DNA from 3 places in the Ureibacillus sp. FSL K6-0165 genome. Region 3 is predicted to be linked to each of the others. Evidence: riboswitches for the same ligand, from Rfam matches in the RefSeq annotation. Region 3 holds a riboswitch; each other region holds the start of a gene.
What was found. A riboswitch is a leader RNA that binds a small molecule or an ion and turns the genes downstream of it on or off. The one in region 3 is predicted to bind cobalamin.

Region 1: it holds a riboswitch for cobalamin, as region 3 does, so the genes downstream of both, cobT (nicotinate-nucleotide--dimethylbenzimidazole phosphoribosyltransferase) here and NST00_RS09970 (glutaredoxin family protein) in region 3, are expected to answer to the same signal.
Region 2: it holds a riboswitch for cobalamin, as region 3 does, so the genes downstream of both, NST00_RS10880 (energy-coupling factor ABC transporter permease) here and NST00_RS09970 (glutaredoxin family protein) in region 3, are expected to answer to the same signal.

Annotation. Positions count from the first base shown of each region.
Region 1 covers NZ_JBBOQS010000001.1:761,308-767,429, forward strand. The annotation lists gene NST00_RS03780 (GNAT family N-acetyltransferase) at 1-197, opposite strand, end outside; gene NST00_RS03785 (carbon-nitrogen hydrolase family protein) at 211-1,065, opposite strand; gene NST00_RS03790 (SOS response-associated peptidase) at 1,188-1,865, shown strand; gene cobT (nicotinate-nucleotide--dimethylbenzimidazole phosphoribosyltransferase) at 1,910-2,980, opposite strand; cobalamin riboswitch at 3,069-3,243, opposite strand; gene NST00_RS03800 (ABC transporter ATP-binding protein) at 3,441-5,180, shown strand; gene NST00_RS03805 (ABC transporter ATP-binding protein) at 5,173-6,122, shown strand, end outside.
Region 2 covers NZ_JBBOQS010000001.1:2,184,317-2,190,438, forward strand. The annotation lists gene cobJ (precorrin-3B C(17)-methyltransferase) at 1-8, opposite strand, end outside; gene NST00_RS10865 (energy-coupling factor ABC transporter ATP-binding protein) at 17-871, opposite strand; gene cbiQ (cobalt ECF transporter T component CbiQ) at 873-1,655, opposite strand; gene NST00_RS10875 (energy-coupling factor ABC transporter substrate-binding protein) at 1,652-1,945, opposite strand; gene NST00_RS10880 (energy-coupling factor ABC transporter permease) at 1,947-2,693, opposite strand; cobalamin riboswitch at 2,812-2,990, opposite strand; gene NST00_RS10885 (acyl-CoA carboxylase subunit beta) at 3,197-4,744, opposite strand; gene mce (methylmalonyl-CoA epimerase) at 4,763-5,161, opposite strand; gene prli42 (stressosome-associated protein Prli42) at 5,287-5,379, shown strand; gene NST00_RS10900 (BrxA/BrxB family bacilliredoxin) at 5,608-6,048, opposite strand.
Region 3 covers NZ_JBBOQS010000001.1:1,998,769-2,004,890, forward strand. The annotation lists gene cobS (adenosylcobinamide-GDP ribazoletransferase) at 1-730, shown strand, start outside; gene NST00_RS09960 (histidine phosphatase family protein) at 703-1,299, shown strand; gene NST00_RS09965 (bifunctional adenosylcobinamide kinase/adenosylcobinamide-phosphate guanylyltransferase) at 1,251-1,664, shown strand; cobalamin riboswitch at 1,784-1,970, shown strand; gene NST00_RS09970 (glutaredoxin family protein) at 2,106-2,336, shown strand; gene nrdI (class Ib ribonucleoside-diphosphate reductase assembly flavoprotein NrdI) at 2,333-2,698, shown strand; gene nrdE (class 1b ribonucleoside-diphosphate reductase subunit alpha) at 2,701-4,794, shown strand; gene nrdF (class 1b ribonucleoside-diphosphate reductase subunit beta) at 4,782-5,762, shown strand; gene NST00_RS09990 (heme oxygenase) at 5,845-6,122, shown strand, end outside.

The DNA of each region.
Region 1 (6,122 bases), 1.2 Mb from region 3:
CATATAGCACCTTCGGGAAAAATATTAATATGATTTTTTAATTGTTTTTCATTCCACAATAGTTCTTGTGGAAATGGTGGAGGGAAAGATTCAACTTGAAGGTCGATTAGCTGTATAAAATCTTCTTTTCTATAATTACGAATGACGATAGGAACGGCTTTTTGTCCGATAAAAATAAACTGTTCGCTCCTGTACATGGATTCACCTCCACTACCAATCCGTATATAAATCGGTTCTACGATCTTTCCATGTTGTTACTGAACCATGGTTCCTTACTTCATAGAGAAGGTTTAAATCTAAATCAGCGGTAATAATCATATCTTGATTGACTTCTCCTTCTGCTAAAACCCCTTTTGGAGGGAAAGGAATATCATTAGGAGTGATAATAGCTGCTTGACTAAAGTTCGATCTCATAAAGTCAACAGTCGGAAGTGAACCTACTGTTCCAGATAGAACGACATATACTTGATTTTCTATTGCCCGAGCATGACTTGTATATCGAACACGATAATACCCGTGTTGGTTATCGGTACAGGAAGGACAAAAAATGATATCGGCTCCTCGCGCTTTCGCTATACGTACAATTTCAGGAAATTCAATATCGTAACAAGTTAAAATCGCAATCTTTCCATATTTGGTGTCAAAAATTTTTAATTCTTCTCCTTTTGCCATATTCCAAGCGCTGATTTCAACTGGCGTGATATGCAGCTTTTCTTGTCGCATAATGCGGCCTTCAGGGTCAAAGAAAAATGCGGTATTTCGTAGTTGATTGTTAACTTCTACTACATGTGTTCCGCCGATAATATGGATATTGTATTTTTTAGCTAATTTAAGAAATAAATCTTCATATTGTTCTGTATAACTAGGTAAATCATGGATTGTTTGATTTGAACCATTTTGTTTTTTGAAAGAAAGCAATTGAGTTGTTAAAAATTCTGGAAACACGATAAAATCCGAATCAAATTCCAAAGCGGTTTTAATGTAGTGTTCACATTGCATTGCAAAATCTTCGAATGATTGAATCGTGTGTAAATGATATTGAACTGCAGATACTCTTAATTTCATATGCTTCGCTCCTTTATTGCAATAATTGAAAGTCCGGATATTGCTTTCCATACTGTATTTTTTATGATGAAATGAAGTAGAAAATACTTATAATGGAAACTTTAATTTTTTGGGGGATGGCTATGTGCGGTCGATTTACGTTGTTTTGCTCGTATCATCAGTTGATTGAAGAATTTGATGTAGCAGAGGCTTTTTCCGAGGAGTTATATAAGGAAAGTTATAATATTGCTCCAAGTCAACAAATTGTAGCAATCATTAATGATGGAGATAAAAATCGTATGGGGTTCTTAAAATGGGGATTCCTTCCTTCGTGGGCAAAAGATGAAAAGATAGCATCGAAAATGATCAATGCTCGTTCTGAAACTGTCGACGAGAAACCAAGTTTTAAAAAATCATTTTATGAACGGAGATGTATTATCCCGATGGACTCCTTTTACGAATGGAAAAGGGAAGGAAATTCGAAAGTCCCAATGCGAATAAAGAGGAAAGATGACGCAGTATTTGCAGTTGCGGGATTATGGAATACATGGCGGAGTCAAGAGGGAGAAAAGATTCATACGTGTACGATCTTAACAACGAAGGCAAATGAATTAATGGCCCCAATCCATGACCGAATGCCGGTCATTTTAAATAAGGAACAGCAAAAAGAATGGTTAGACCCTCATTTAAAGGGGCGAGAGAAATTAAAATCGCTGCTTAAACCTTGCCCTTCAGAGTGGTTAACTGCCTATCCAGTATCTAATCTAGTAAATTCTCCGAAAAACAATTCGAAGGAATTAATTGAAAGAGTTTCTTTATGATAATAAAGAGGCTATCTAGATAGTCTTCTAGATAGCCTTATCTTTTAAATTGTTTGACTCCCCATGATTTTTAGCATATATTGATGGGATTCTTCTAAAGTAGTCATGGTGTTCATCATAGAACATGCGGCATCAAGAATAGGAAAAGCAAGGGCTGCTCCTGAACCTTCACCTAATCGCATATTCATATTCAACATAGGCTCTAACCCTAATACCTCGTTTACAATTTTTGCTCCAGGCTCTTCTGAAAGATGGGATGGAATAATGTAATCCTTCACTTTCGGTTCTAATTTATAAGCAATAAGTGCAGAAACTGTGGAAATAAAACCGTCCACTACTACAGGAACACGATTTGCTGCAGCACCTAGGACTACGCCTGCCATTCCCCCTAATTCCAAACCGCCAACTTTCGCTAACACATCAATTGGGTCATCTGGATTTGGCTTATTTATGTCAAGAGCTCTTCGAATGACGTCAATTTTATGTTGAAGACTATCTACCCCAGCCCCCATACCTGTTACAATAGCCGGGTCACAACCACAGAATGCTGACAGGACAGCACTACTTGGAGTGGTATTACAAATTCCCATTTCTCCAGTTGCTAAAACATTGACACCTTGTTTCACTTGTTCATTGGCAATTTCAATACCTACTTCAATCGCTTGAATCGCTTCTTGACGTGACATTGCTGGTCCCTTAGCCATATTATCCGTTCCGTATTTCACTTTTTTGACGATGACTCCAGAATCTTTTGGTAAATCTTCTTTAATGCCAATATCTACTGGAACGACTTTTGCACCTGCTGCTTTTGCAATAGCACATACTCCTGTAAAACCTTTAGCAAAGCCAATTGCCTGCATTACCGTTACAAATTGGGGGTTATTTGAAACATTTTCTTCATATACACCGTGATCCGCAGCTAATGAAATAACCGCTTTATTGGATACATCAAGCTCTAGTTTCTCAGTTATTCCAGCAAGTTGTATCGCGATTTGTTCTAATTTTCCTAAACTGCCAGGTGGTTTACAAAGAGCATCTACTCTTTCTCTTGCTTTTCCCATCACTTCTTTATTAAGTTGTTTAATGTTTTGTAATGTCGATTGCAATAGTTCCAATTGAATCTCCTCCATCGATTATTGAAATAAGAAAAGTCTGCAGTTTATTGGCATGCCAAATAAACTACAGACTTTACCATCGTACTGTATGTTTTCAAGTAATTAGGCAGGTCTCCTGGCTTAGGTTCATCGCAAATATAGGCCTTCCCAGTTTCCCAGTGGCATTTTCTATATTGCTCCCCGATACAGTGGTGGGTCCGCTAAAGATTCTCACTTTATTCCCTATTCTCCCTAAAAAGGGCACCTAATTACATAGATATACTTTTTAAAATAATCTAAAATGAAATGAAACTTTAGTCAAGTTTTTTGAAAACTTCCATTGCCTAAAAGATTATTTTAGTGGTGAAATATTAAGGAATCTATTCAGTTATAGTTGGAAATGTAAGGGTATCAACTTGACGGTTAGTATACAATTGTATACAAAAATTAAACGATGGTAATAAAGAAAAGGAGTAACAAAATGCGTGCAGCGTTAAAGCTTTCAAAATATTTAAAGCCCTATAAGCATTTTGCGATTTTAGCGCCGATACTTATGGTGTTGGAAGTAGGGATGGATTTAATTCAGCCAACAATTATGCAGAAAATAATCGATAAAGGAATTGCAACGAATGATACACAGTATATCATTATGATGTTTGCTGCGATGATTTTGTGTGCAATGATAGGTTGGCTTGGGGGTGCAGGTTGTACATATTTCAGTTCGAAAGCGGCGGTAAACTTTGCATCTGATGTTCGAGCGGATTTATATGAAACTATTACATATTTTGCGAATAGCAATAAGGACAAGTTCACTTTAGGAAAATTGATTACCAACTTAACAAATGATATCGAAATGTTGCAAAGGGCCTTAAACATGTTATTAAAAATATTCGTTCGCGGGCCTTTTATGTTTGTTGGGGCGGTCATTGTCGTATTTTTTACGGCAAGAGATTTATTTCCAGTACTATTTTTTGTGGTGCCTGTATTAATCATCAGTTTATATATTATTATTCAATTATCGATTAAGCTGTTTCGAAAGGTGCAGGAATCAATCGATCAAGTGAATACACGTGTGCAGGAGAACTTGGCGGGGATTCGCGTCATTAAAGCATTTAACCGTATGCGATATCAAATGAAGCAATTTGCAACTGTCAATCATCAATTAACGAAACGCAATATGACGGCAGATCAAGTGGTAGCTGCCTTAATGCCGATTACCCAATTTGTTGTCAACATCGGAATTGTACTTGCACTTATGCTTGGTGTCGTGAAAGTTGATGCAGGAGCTATTGAAATTGGGGTAATTGTTGCATTCATCAACTATTTGATGATGATTATGAACGGCCTTATGAGTTCCAGCAACGTACTGATTCAAATTGCGCGGGCTATACCAAGTGCAGAACGTGTCGTTGTCGTATTGGAAGAGCAGTCTGATATTACGAATATTGAAAACCCAGTGAAAAAAGAAATTCAAGGAAATGTGAAATTTGACAAGGTTAGTTTTTCTTATAACAAACACGTTGAACCGGTGTTGAAAGAGATTTCCTTTGAAGCGAAAGCCGGCAGTACAGTAGGGATTATCGGTATGACAGGCAGTGGAAAATCGACATTAATCAAATTGCTCGGTCGACTCATGGATGTCGATGAAGGAACTATTTACATTGATAACATTCCCATACAGCAATATGACATTGACATGTTAAGAAATGCTATGGCTTTTGCCCCACAAAAGGCAACATTGTTTTCAACAACGATTGAAGAAAACTTAAAGTATGGAAAAATTGACGCAACTAAAGAAGACATTCAAGAAGCGCTCTTTGCATCAAACGCCTTTGAGTTTGTGGAAAAATTGGATCATAAAGAACAACATGAATTAACGCAGGGAGCTACGAACTTATCCGGTGGGCAAAAGCAACGTTTGGCAATGAGTCGTGCAATTATAAGAAAACCAAAAATTTTAATATTAGATGATACAACATCAGCGGTAGATAGCATCACTGAAAAGATTATCCAGCGAAACATGAAAGAAGCTCTTAAAGACAGTACGAAATTTATCGTATCATCAAAAATTTCTTCTATTAAACACGCAGATTTGATTCTAGTGCTAGAAGACGGTCGAATTGTTGCCCAAGGAACCCACGAAGAATTACTGAAAATGAGCGAGCATTATAAAGAGATTGTAGCAACTCAAGTTGAAAGGGGAGGTGCGATTGATGAATAAGCTACAAGAATCCCTTACAGGTAGAGGTAGTGGTCGAGGCCGTGGTCCAGCAGCAAAGGCTAAAAATCAAAAGGCTACAATTAAAAGGATTTGGAGTTATTTAAAGAAACAAAGACTCAGCATTAATTTTGTTATTATTCTTGTGCTGATTACATCGATGTTAAATATTTTAGGGCCTTTGATGATTGGTGTTATTATAGATAACTATATTCTTCCCCTCGACATTGAAGGAACTATTCGGATGGGAATGTTGCTTGCAGCAATTTTTATCGCATCATCCTTATTAACTTGGTTGCAAACTTTTGTCATGATTCGAGCATCTTTAAAAACAATTCAAAATTTGAGAATCGAACTGTTTGAGAAAATGCAATCATTGCCGATTTCGTTTTTCGATCAAAAACAGCAAGGCGATTTGATGAGCCGCATGACGAACGATATCGACAATTTGAATTTCGCTCTTTCCCAAAGCGTCATTCAAATCGTATCGTCTGTATTATCTCTTGTAGGTACCGCCATTGCGATGGTGTATTTAAACTGGATATTAGCCATTGTTACCCTTTTGGTCGTTCCGTTAATTGTTTGGGCTACAAAACAGATTGTGAAACGTAGTAGCATGAATTATCGAAATAGACAACGAGATTTAGGAAATTTAAATGGATTTATTGAAGAAACGATTTCTAATTCGGAAGTTGTGACGCTCTTTGGAAAAGAACAACAAACTATTCAACAATTTAAAGAGGCGAATGAGAAGTTGCGCTATTCTGCAATGCAATCAGAAATAGTATCTGGTTTGTTAGGACCAACCAATAACTTTATCAATAACCTCGGACCAGGTTTAATTGTTGGAGTTGGTGCTATTATGGCGGCCAATTCTCTCGTTACGGTAGGTGTTATAACGTCATTTTTAACATATGCAAGACAGTTTTTCCGCCCAATTAACCA
Region 2 (6,122 bases), 190 kb from region 3:
AAACTCATCACCCCTTTTAATTCTTTGCCTTCATGAAACAATCATGAAGTACATCGATTACTTTTTCTTTTGAACGTACATCATCTAGTTTTGAAATGAGTCCTTGCATTTTCATCATTTGCGCAATTTCGAATATTATGGATGTTTCTAAATTTGCTTTTTTCACAATGTCCTTGTTTTCTTCAAACAAACGATAAAAAGCACCGTGATATAACATTTCTCCATGATGCATCACAACGACTTCGTCAGCCCATTCATAAGCAAAGTCAATATCATGAGTAGAAAGAATGAGTGTTCTCCCGTCACAATGAAGTTCGTTTAACAATTTTCGTATTTTCCTTGTGTAATAAATATCTAAAGATGCAGTCGGCTCATCTAATATGATGACTTCAGGATCCATAGCAAGAACTCCAGCGATGGAAACTCGCTTTTTTTGCCCAACACTTAAAAAGTGAATCGGTTTATCTAATAATGATTCAACATCTGTTTGATTAATTGCTTTCTCTATCAACGACTTTCGTTCCTGTTCTGCTAGATGTAAATTAAATGGCCCATAGGCAATATCATCCCAAACAGTTCCATTAAACAACTGGGTTTCTGGATTTTGAAAAACAATTCCAACCTTTCGTCTAACATTTAACAATTCTTTTTTTGAATAGGATAATGGTTGTCCTTTAAAATAAATTGTTCCGGAGGTTGGTTTTAATAAACCATTTAAATGCAATATTAAAGTAGATTTCCCTGCTCCATTACTACCTAACAAAGCAATTTTTTTTCCTTGATCAATTTGTAAATTTATTTTTTGTAAAGCTTCTGTTCCATCTTCATAGGTATAAGAAACTTCTTTCAATTCAAACAAAGGAGTATTCATTTTAACCAACTCTCCCAACGGTGAAATAAAAGACGATAATGAACAAATTCACTAACAACGTAAATATCCAACTACTTGTTGAAAAATGAAGTTCTCTTGAAATGACTGCTGAATAGCCATCTACACTTCTTGCATTTATCGCATTATTTAAGTCTTTCATTTCTTGAAATACCTTAATAAACAAAGCACTGATTATAAGCCCAATTGATTTGATAGAATTTAATAAAGAACTGTGACCTAACCTTGCTATTTGTGCAAGATAGATTGTCCTGCTGGAATCAAGAAATATAAATATAAATCGATACATTAATGCAATTAAATCCAATAAAGTAGTTGGTACTTTACAACACCTTAATCCATATAGAAAATCTTGAATCGTCGTAGATAAAATTAAAAAATACAAACAACTAATACTCGATAAAGCAACAACAAATAGCATCAATGCCTTTTCAACACTCGTTATCGAAATTGAAATCGTGACGGGACCAATAATAGATTGAAAAATGGCACCTTCTATAGGGTTAGTTGAAAAATTGAGTAAAATGACTAGTATACTTGAAATTAGAAATACCACTGGAATAAGCAATAACTTCAAATATAGGCGAATCGGAACTTTTCCGATTATTAAAGTAATAACTGTCATGATGCAAAATATGAATATGGATGTAAGAACATGTTGAAATACGATATTCAATATTAATGGAATAAGAGCAAATCCCATTTTTTCGATTGGGTGTTTATTTCTTAAAGGTGATTGATAAGCGAAATATTCTAACATTCTCATTTCTGTATCTCTGCATTCCCGCCCCTATTCCGGCCTCGCATATATCCTATAAAGTAACCAATGAACCCTGCACCGATTGCTCCTTGTAGTACGAATAATAAACTTTCTATTTCACCACTAGGAGGCTCCCAAATACTTGAAAACCATGGTTCATAGGATTGGTTCAGTTCTGTAATTAATCCTTCCGCTTCTCCATCTGCACCACCATATTCTGCATCTCCGTTAAAAATCAGCGGGACAATCATTAAAAAAATGATCAAAATTAATAAAAGCATATTCTTTTTTAACATCTTACTTCACCTCCTGGGGTTTCTTTAGTACTTGAAGTAACTTTAATTCTCTTTCGTTGTATTTCAATAAGAAATTCATCACCATTACTGAAATCAATCCTTCAATAATTGCTAATGGTACCTGTGTAACAGCGAATACGCCAGCAAACTTTACAAATGAAGCGAAAATTCCACCAACTTCAGATGGAAAGGCTAGTGCAAGTTGAATAGATGTAATGACATATGTACCTAAATCTGCCAATGTTGCTGCTGAGAAAACTGCTAGAGTAAAGGGCAAACCGATCCTATTGAAGCCTTTAAATACTCCATAGGCGATAAAAGGTCCAGCAATCGCCATCGAAAACGCATTGGCGCCAAGCGTTGTTAAACCTCCATGGGCTAATAATAATGATTGGAATAATAACACGATGGTACCTAAAACACTCATTACAAATGGTCCAAATAATACGGTTCCTAATCCAACACCCGTAGGATGAGAACAACTTCCCGTAACCGAAGGAATTTTTAATGCGGATAATACAAAAGTGAATGCACCCGCTAAACCTAGTAATAACTTCGTCTCAGCATTTCTCTTTACTAAACTACTCATTTTCTTTAATCCAATGATTAAAAAAGGGAATGTAAGGAGCCACCAAAATATAGCCCACTTGATTGGTAAAAAACCTTCCATGATATGCATAGCAAAAGCTGTATTAGGAATGATTAATAATACTGCTAGAAAGTAAAGTATTTTGATTGAGACTTTCATAAAATTCCTCCTAAAATGAAAATTTGAAAATAAAAAAACACTGCCAAACTAGCAGTGTCCCACAATAAGACATAATAATCCAATCATGCCTATTCGTGTACCTATCCTCGTAGGACACTACCATCCACTCCATACGGCAGGTCTCCTGGCTTAGAGTCATCGCTACAAAATCGCCTTCCCGTTTGCACAGTGGCATTTGATTTTGAGCTCCTCTTCACAGTGGCGGGACCGCACTAGATTCTCACTAGTTTCCCTTTTAAGCTAATTTTCATTAGCACCGTATAGATTATTCAGTTGTTGAAATTTAGTTGAATTGTAGCATATTGTTTGAAAAATTTCTATATCTTTCTATAAATAAGACAAAATAATTACTAAATTCATATAATATTCATTACCTTTTGATATGAAATATTGTTAGAACCAATTTGAATTTTTGGAAAAATCGAAGTACAAACTGGGATTAGCTTGTGCTTCTAATGGTACGTAATTGGAAACTTTCACAATTATAGCGGAATATTTCCGTGTTTTTTCTTAGGTCTTGATTCTTCTTTATTTTCAAGCATTTCTAATCCTTGAATTAACTTAATGCGAGTTTCTCTTGGATCGATTACATCATCAACCATTCCAAGTGAAGCAGCAACATATGGATTAGCAAATTTTTCTTTATATTCCTCAATTTTTGCTTGGCGTGTAGCTTCCGGATCTTCTGAATTTGCAATTTCGTTCGCAAAGATGATGTTAGCAGCACCAGCAGCACCCATTACGGCTATCTCTGCATTTGGCCAAGCGAATACTAAATCTGCACCAATGGCTTTTGAATTTAGCGCAACGTATGCTCCACCATATGCTTTTCGTAAAATGACTGTAATTTTTGGAACGGTTGCTTCAGAATAAGCATATAAGATTTTAGCACCGTGACGAATGATACCGCCATGTTCCTGTTTAACGCCAGGGAAGAATCCTGATACGTCTTCAAATGTAATGATTGGAATATTGAATGCATCACAAGTGCGAATGAAACGGGCAGCTTTATCGGATGAGTCAATATCAAGACCACCTGCTAAGGCCTTTGGTTGGTTACAAACTAATCCAACAGATTGTCCAGCAATACGAGCAAATCCTACAACAATGTTTTTCGCAAATTCAGAATGCACTTCCATGAAGGAACCTTCATCCACCACTTGTTCAATTACTTTACGAACATCGTAAGGACGTGTAGGTTCAATTGGAACAACGTCAATTAATTCAGGACGCCAATCGTCTCCTTCAGGGCGTGGTAATTTTGGTGCTTTTTCTTTATTACTTTGTGGTAAATAGCTTAATAATCTCTTAATTTGTTCAATCGCTTCTTCTTCAGAAGGGGCGCGGAAATGAGCGTTACCGCTAATTGTGTTATGCACTTTTGAACCGCCTAAATCTTCTGATGAAATTTTTTCTCCTGTAACCGCTTCAATTACTTTCGGACCAGTAATGAACATTTGGGATGTTTTATCCACCATTAAAATAAAGTCTGTAATTGCTGGAGAATATACAGCACCGCCAGCACATGGACCCATAATCACAGAAATTTGTGGAATAACCCCAGAATAAATCGAGTTGCGATAGAAGATGTGGCCATAACCGTCTAATGATAATACTCCTTCTTGAATACGGGCACCTCCAGAGTCATTGATGCCGATGAATGGCGCTCCATTTTTTGCAGCCAAATCCATCACTGCAGCAATTTTTTTCGCGTGCATTTCTCCTAATGCACCGCCGAATACTGTGAAATCTTGAGCAAATAAATAAACAGGACGGCCATTCACTTTACCGTATCCAGTTACAACACCGTCACCAGGGCCATTTTGTTCACCCATGCCGAAATCTGTTACTCTATGTTTTATAAATGGATTTATTTCAACGAAAGTGCCTTCATCCAGTAATAGATCAATACGTTCACGAGCTGTTAGCTTACCTTTTTCATGTTGCTTTTCAATGCGCTTGTCCCCACCGCCTAAATAAATCTCTCTTTTTCGGTCATACATTTCATCGATTTTATCTAACATATCCATGATTTCTTAACCCCTTTATCACTTTTTTTCATATAGTTCATATAAAACTCCAAAACTATCTTTTGGATGAATAAAGCATGCTTCAGCTCCCCCAGCTGCAGGTATAGGCTCTTCAGACAGAAGGCGAACTCCCTTTTCTTTTAATTCAGCCATTTTTTCTCGAATATTATCTACGCTAAAACAAATATGTTGAATTCCTTCTCCACGTTTTTGTATATGGTTATAAATCGCCCCTTCTTCACTTAAGGGTTGTAATAATTCAATATGTACATTCCCAGCATCGATAAATGCTACTCGTACATTTTGCGATGGAACCTCTTCAATTCTTTCTAATTTCAAACCTAAAACTTCAGTATAATATTTTACTGAATCGTCTAGGTTTTTTACTGCGATTCCAATATGATCGACTTTTTCCATCATGCCACCCCTTCTGTTATAGTACATAATCTATTGTAGCGAAATTACGAAATTTCCGCTACGTACTTGAGAAATTTTTCAGATTTGATAAACTAATCCTATGAAAAAAAGGAGAGAGCGAGAATATGAGCAACAAAAAATTTCAAAAAATTATAGTCTACGCGATGATTGCAATCATGTTACTTTCAACATTAGCATTCGGTTTATCATTCTTCTAACATTCTTTGCAGCGGTTACAAGATATGTAATCGCTTTTTTATTTTGAAAAAATGTATATCAACCAATAACACTGTACCACAACAGAAACAATTAAAAAAATTTGTTATAGAAATAAAATTAAATGATTTCTGAAAATATAGTAAGCAATTTCTCTATTCATGAAATGAATAAGTTAGAATCCGCAATACTTGATTGATACGAGTATGCGGATTCTATTTTTGGTTTAATTATACTTCATCGCAATATTCTTCAAAATTGGCTTGTAAATTTGTAATAACTGACATTACATCGTGTCCTTCTATTTCATGACGTCCTATATCAGCGACAACTTTTCCGTCCTTCAGTAAAACAAAAGCTGGTGATGAAGGAATATGTTCGTCTCCAAAATGCGCACGAGCAGCAGCCGTTGCTTCTTTATCTTGTCCAGCAAAAACCGTTACTAGATGATCTGGACGTTTATCATAATGAATTGCACTTGCCGCTGCAGGTCGCGCAATACCTCCTGCACAGCCGCATACAGAATTAATCATGACAAGAGTAGTTCCAGGACGTGCAAAGGCCTTTTCTACATCTTCTGTAGTTCTTAATTGCTCATATCCAGCATTCTCCATTTCAGCTCGTGCAGTGGTAATAATTTCTTGCATAAATAAATCGTAATCCATACTCATACATTTCAATCTCCTTTCAAGTATTAATTTTAACATAGAAGAAGGAAAAGTTAATTGCAAATACTTCAAAAGGA
Region 3 (6,122 bases):
TACTTCTTTCCCCATTCGGAAGACACTTCCAATGAATAATAAAACTGTTACAGCGATGTTTGGCACAATGCCTTTCATTAGCTTCTTTATGGGGGTAATCGTTGTACTTGTCATTCTACTGAATGATGTTTATTTCAATTTTACTCCACTTTTCTTAGCAATTATCATTGTCATTATCAATATTATGATGACGGGTGGGTTGCATCTCGATGGTTGGATCGATTTAAGCGATGCTTATTTTTCTTATAGAGATAAAGAAAAACGACTAGAAATATTAAGCGATTCCCGTATTGGAGCTTTTGGTGCTATTAATCTAGTGCTCATTGTTCTACTGAAAATCGGCATATTTTATGAGTATTTACATCAGCGCCCAACAAACTTTTATTTATTTTTTATCATCATACCTGTCTTATGTCGATTAGCAATATTGATTTATTTCAATCTGTCAGTAAATGTGAAGGAATCTGGATTGGCAGCCTACTTTAAAAAAATTGTGAAGGCAAAATCGTTATGGATTTATATTGCGTGTTATATATTCATTATCCTCATAACAGGTTTTGTGTTAAATGAATATAAACTATTTGTTTTAACATTTAGCATGTTTGTGATGACTTGGATTTATCGGCATTGGACATATCGCCATTTTGGCGGAATGACGGGAGACTTGCTAGGTGCTTTATATGAAGGGATGGAATTGGCATTATGGGGAATGCTGTTACTGTTCATTTAATTCGGCATGAAAAAACGAAAGCGAATTTAGAGCGAAAATATATTGGATGGACGAATGAATCGATATACATACAAACAGCAAATTGTCAAGTACCGATTCATACTAAGGATGTATTTGGCAGTGACTTAAAGCGCTGCATAGAAACAGCGCAACTTTATTTCCCCGAGGCAAAATACCATCCTTTTTTTCAATTAAGGGAATTACATTTTGGAGATTTTGAAATGAAAACTTATGATGAATTAAAAGATAATCCAGCGTATCGGCAGTGGATTGATTCACCAGAGAAAGCTGCGCCACCAAATGGTGAATCTTTTGTTTCGTTTAAAGAACGGATTTTAAATTGTTTTCATCAAATCGTGAGCTGTGGTGGAGAATATGTGTTTGTCGTCCACGGTGGTGTCATTCGTGTTATCCTATCGAAATTTCAAAAAGAGAAAAGTTTTCAAGATGTTATTGCACAGCATCGGATGATTTATACCCTATGTTGGGACGATATTGAATCTTTGAAAGGGGGAAGAGAATGCAATCAGTTATTGGAGGCGCCTATAATGGTAAACGAAAATTTGTAAGTAACATGTTAAAAGAAATAGGTGCGAATCGCTGTTATTTTTATGAAGGCGAAATACCGGAAGGCCCTTTTACAAAAGATGAATACGTTATTATAGGTAGTTTTGAAAATATGATTTTGCTCGTCCCGGATTTATCGGAAGATGAAATCGTATCACAAATAATGGGGAAATTAATGAATTTAGATTATAAGACAAACCTAATTTGTATTTGTACGGATATCGGACGTGGAATAGTGCCGCTTTCAAAAGAGGATCGTCATTTGAGAGATACTTGTGGTAGATTGTATCAACAACTTTTTGAGAAAAGTGAGAAAGTCATTCGCGTTTGGTATGGTATTCCTGAGATATTAAAAGAGGAAAATTAACCAACCGTTCTTAAGTTCTACGTATCGAGTGAATGATTTTAGTAGATACTGTATCATTTACCAAATAAGCTTGTAATTAACAATACTACATGTTACAATGAAACACGAAAACACAATATATAGCATTTCGTTTATTAGGTTCTACTATATATAGTAGATTAAAAGGGAAGTCAGTGAAAATCTGACGCTGTCCCCGCAACTGTAATTGCTGACGAAAAGTTCAAATCCACTGTACAAATTTGTATGGGAAGGGAACTTGGAGGATGAAGCATAAGCCAGGAGACCTGCCTAATAAACGTGAATTGCTCATTTCTTCGGGGGCTAGGAAATGGAAGCAAGACGGTCCATTTCCTAGTACCTGACTGTTTCCATTTCAAAGCCATACCGAAAAAGGTATGGCTTTTTTATTTTCATAAAAGAATGGTAGAAAGGGAGAAGGAAATGAAATTATATTCAAAAAAAGTTTGCCCAAAATGTTTGTTGATGAAATACGAATTAAATCAACTTGGTTATGAAGGGAAATATGAAGAAATTTTGATTGATCACAATGAAGAAGCGAAAGAAAAATTATTGAATGCTGGATTCCTTTCTGTCCCTGTAATCGAAATCGATGGAGAGCTAATGGATAACATAGAAAATATAAAAAAATTCATTAGCAGGATCACACTATGATTGCTTATGCATCTCGAACGGGCAACGTGCGTTTTATCGTTCATCAATTAGAATTACCCCACATTGAAATTCGCGATGATCTTATTTTGAATGAACCCTTCTTATTGTTCACCTATACCGATGGATTAGGCGAAGTACCACGAAACGTGGAAACGTTTTTACAACATAATGTTCGTTTCTGTAAGGGTGTTATTGCAAGTGGGAACTCGAATTTCGGCCATGCTTATTTTTGCCGTTCTGCTCATTTGATTAACGAAAGGTACGGAATTCCCATTGTTCAAAAGATAGAATTACGCGGATTTCAGAAAAATTATGATGCCATAATTGATTATTATAACAGAGTAATTCAAAAGGAGATTTAGTGATGAAAAGCTATTTAACTTTGAATAATGAAATTTTGAATCACTACCACCAAACAGGAAAAATTGATTTAGAGAAAGATCGAGAGGCTACTCGTCAATATTTTATCGAACATGTTAATCAGAAAATGCGGAAGTTTTCTAGTTTGGAAGAAAAGATTCGCTTTTTCATTGAAGAAGGATATTATGAGAAAGAATTTTTACAAAAATATTCTTTCGAATTTATAAATAAAATTTTTGACATTGCGTATTCTTATCGTTTTCGATTTCAAACATTTATGAGCGCGAGCAAATTTTTTGAAAGTTACGCAATGAAAAGTCGAGATGGAAAAGAAATTTTAGAAACTTATGAGGATCGGATGAGCATTATCGCCTTATATTTAGCGAATGGTGATGAATTGTTGGCAGAAAAAGCAATTCGTGCGATGATGGAGGCTTTTCAACCAGCAACACCAACCACACTGAATAGCGGTAAAAAAGCGCGTGGGGAATTGGTAAGTTGTTTTAAATTATCCATGGATGATTCGATGAATAGCATTGCAGAAAACCTCGGTTATTGTTTAGAACTCTCAAGGCTTGGCGGAGGGGTAGGGGTAAATTTAACGGATTTAAGACCTTTGGGTGATCCGATAAAAGGTATCGCCAATCGGGCAAGCGGTGTTATGCCCGTTGCAAAATTATTAGAAAATGCCTTTTCTTATTCCAATCAATTAGGACAACGGAATGGTTCAGGTGTTGCTTATTTAAATATTTTCCACGCGGATATTGAAGAATTTATTTCTTCTAAGAAGCCGAATGCCGACGAAAAAATTCGGTTACAAACTTTATCGACTGGTGTCATTATTCCAGATATATTTTTTGAACTGATGAAAAAAGATGAAGATATCGTTCTTTTTAGTCCTTATGATATTTATCGAGAATACGGAAAAAGAATGTCTGAAATAAGCATAACGGAAATGTACCGGGAGTTGTTGAACAACCCAAATATACGAAAGTTAAAGCAAATCAATGCTAGAAAACTATATACGGAAATCAAAAAGAGCCAATTCGAATCCGGATATCCTTTTGAAATATTTGATGATAATGTAAATAAACAACATCCACTAAAAAAACTTGGAAGAGTCAAAATGTCCAACCTCTGTACTGAAATTTTACAAGTTCAACAAACGAGCATCATTAATGATCAAGATACACCAAATGAATATGGATTAGACGTATCTTGCAATCTTGGATCATTAGATATTCACCATGCGACGAAGTTTCATGATTTTGAAGAGTTAGTAGATACAGCCATGCGTTTGTTAACACAAGTGTCTTTAATGACCAATATAAAAAACGTTCCATCTGTAAAAAAAGCAAACCAGATGATGCATTCTGTCGGATTAGGTGTTATGAATTTGCACGGACATCTTGTAACTCAAAATATATTATATGGTTCAAAAGAATCAATTGAATTTATCGATTACTTTATGGAAGCATTGAACTTCTTTTCATTAAAAGCATCGATGCTACTTGCGAAAGAAAAAGGTGAAACTTTTTACGGATTTGAAATAAGCGAATATGCAAATGGTCATTATTTTGAAAAGTACGTGAATAAATTGGAAAAGGAACCTAGTGAATTGGTGAAAAAAGCTTTAGGTAATGTTCCAATCATTACAAAAGAAATGTGGAGAAAATTGAAAGAAGATATAATGAAATACGGATTATTTAATGCTTATCGGTTAGCAATCGCACCAACCGGCTCGATTTCTTACGTTCGTTCTTGCACGGCATCCATTGCACCCATTACTGAGCGAGTAGAGATACGAGATTATGCAGATAGCCGCACGATTTATCCGATGCCATTTTTAAATAATGACAATCAACATTTATACGTAGAAGCATATGACATGAATGTCTATAAAATCATTGATTTATACGTCGCTGCACAAAAGCATGTTGATCAAGGTATCTCAATGACTTTATATGTAACAGACAAGTGGACGACGGAACAATTAGCGAAAGCCTATATTTATGCTTGGATGCGAGGAATCAAAACGGTCTATTATGTACGCCAACGATTACAATCACTGGAGGAATGTGTAGCATGTACAATTTAACATACGAAGCAGTCAATTGGAATCAGTCAGCAAGCAGTCTTGCTAAAATTTTTTGGGATCAACAATGGAAACAAATGTGGTTTCCAGAAGAAATTGCAGTTTCAAAGGATATTCAACAATGGAGAAATTTTGAGCATCAAGAAACATATAAAAAAGTGTTTGGTGGACTGACGCTGCTCGATACAATTCAAACAAATATCGGGATGAATGAAATAGCAAAATACAATCCCAATTTACAAGAAAAAGCTGTATTAACGGTATTTGGTGCCTTTGAAGCCATTCATGCGAAATCCTATTCGTATATTTTTACAACCCTTTGTCATAACGACGAAATCGAAGAAATTTTTCAATGGGTAAAAAAAAATCAACTATTACAATATAAAGCTTCAAAAATTGCCAATATATATTCGTCTATTAAGGAAAATGATTTAGTCAGCCTATGGAAAGCGATGTTTGCTTCCGTCATGCTCGAATCCTTTTTATTTTATTCTGGTTTTTTCTATCCGCTCTATTTAGGGGGACAAGGCATTTTAAGGAACAGCGCAGAGGTGATTTCGCTAATATTGAGGGATGAATCCATTCATGGGGTGGCTGTTGGAATATTCGCACAAAACATTTTTAATCAATTTTCTAAAGAACAACAAGATGAATTAAAAAATTGGGGCTATGAATTATTGCTAGATTTATATGATAATGAATTGCGTTATACAGATGAAATTTATCGAGGAACAGGTTTGGAAGATGAGGTGAAGGCGTATATTCGCTATAATGGGAATAAAGCATTAATGAATTTAGGGTTCGATACAATGTTTCCTGAAGAAGAAATTCATCCAATCGTGATGAATGGAATACGAAATGAAGGTTCCACATATGATTTCTTTTCTCAAAAGGGTTCCACATATGCCTTAGCAAAAGTAGAGCCTATCACGGATGAAACGTTCCATTTTGACATTTTACTAGATGATTGAGGCTTATAAATTGCTGTTCTATTAAAATAATGTTTTAATTATTATAATGAATTTCAAAAATTCAAAAAGGAGTTTTGTTTTTATGTATACAGTAACTAATCGAATTAAAGTGAAAAAAGGCTTGGCAAAAAAGATGGCACCACTCTTCACGCAACCTGGTCCATTATTAACGTTTAAAGGATTTCGTAAAGTAGAAGTACTCGTAAGTACACAATTTGAAGACTACGATGAAATGAACGTCGTTATGTATTGGGATTCACTCGAAGAATTTGAGGCGTGGAGAGCAAGTGATGCATTTAAAGAAGCTCATAAACGTCCAAGCGGTAATAGCGAAGAAGCCCCTACAATCGAAAATGTAAT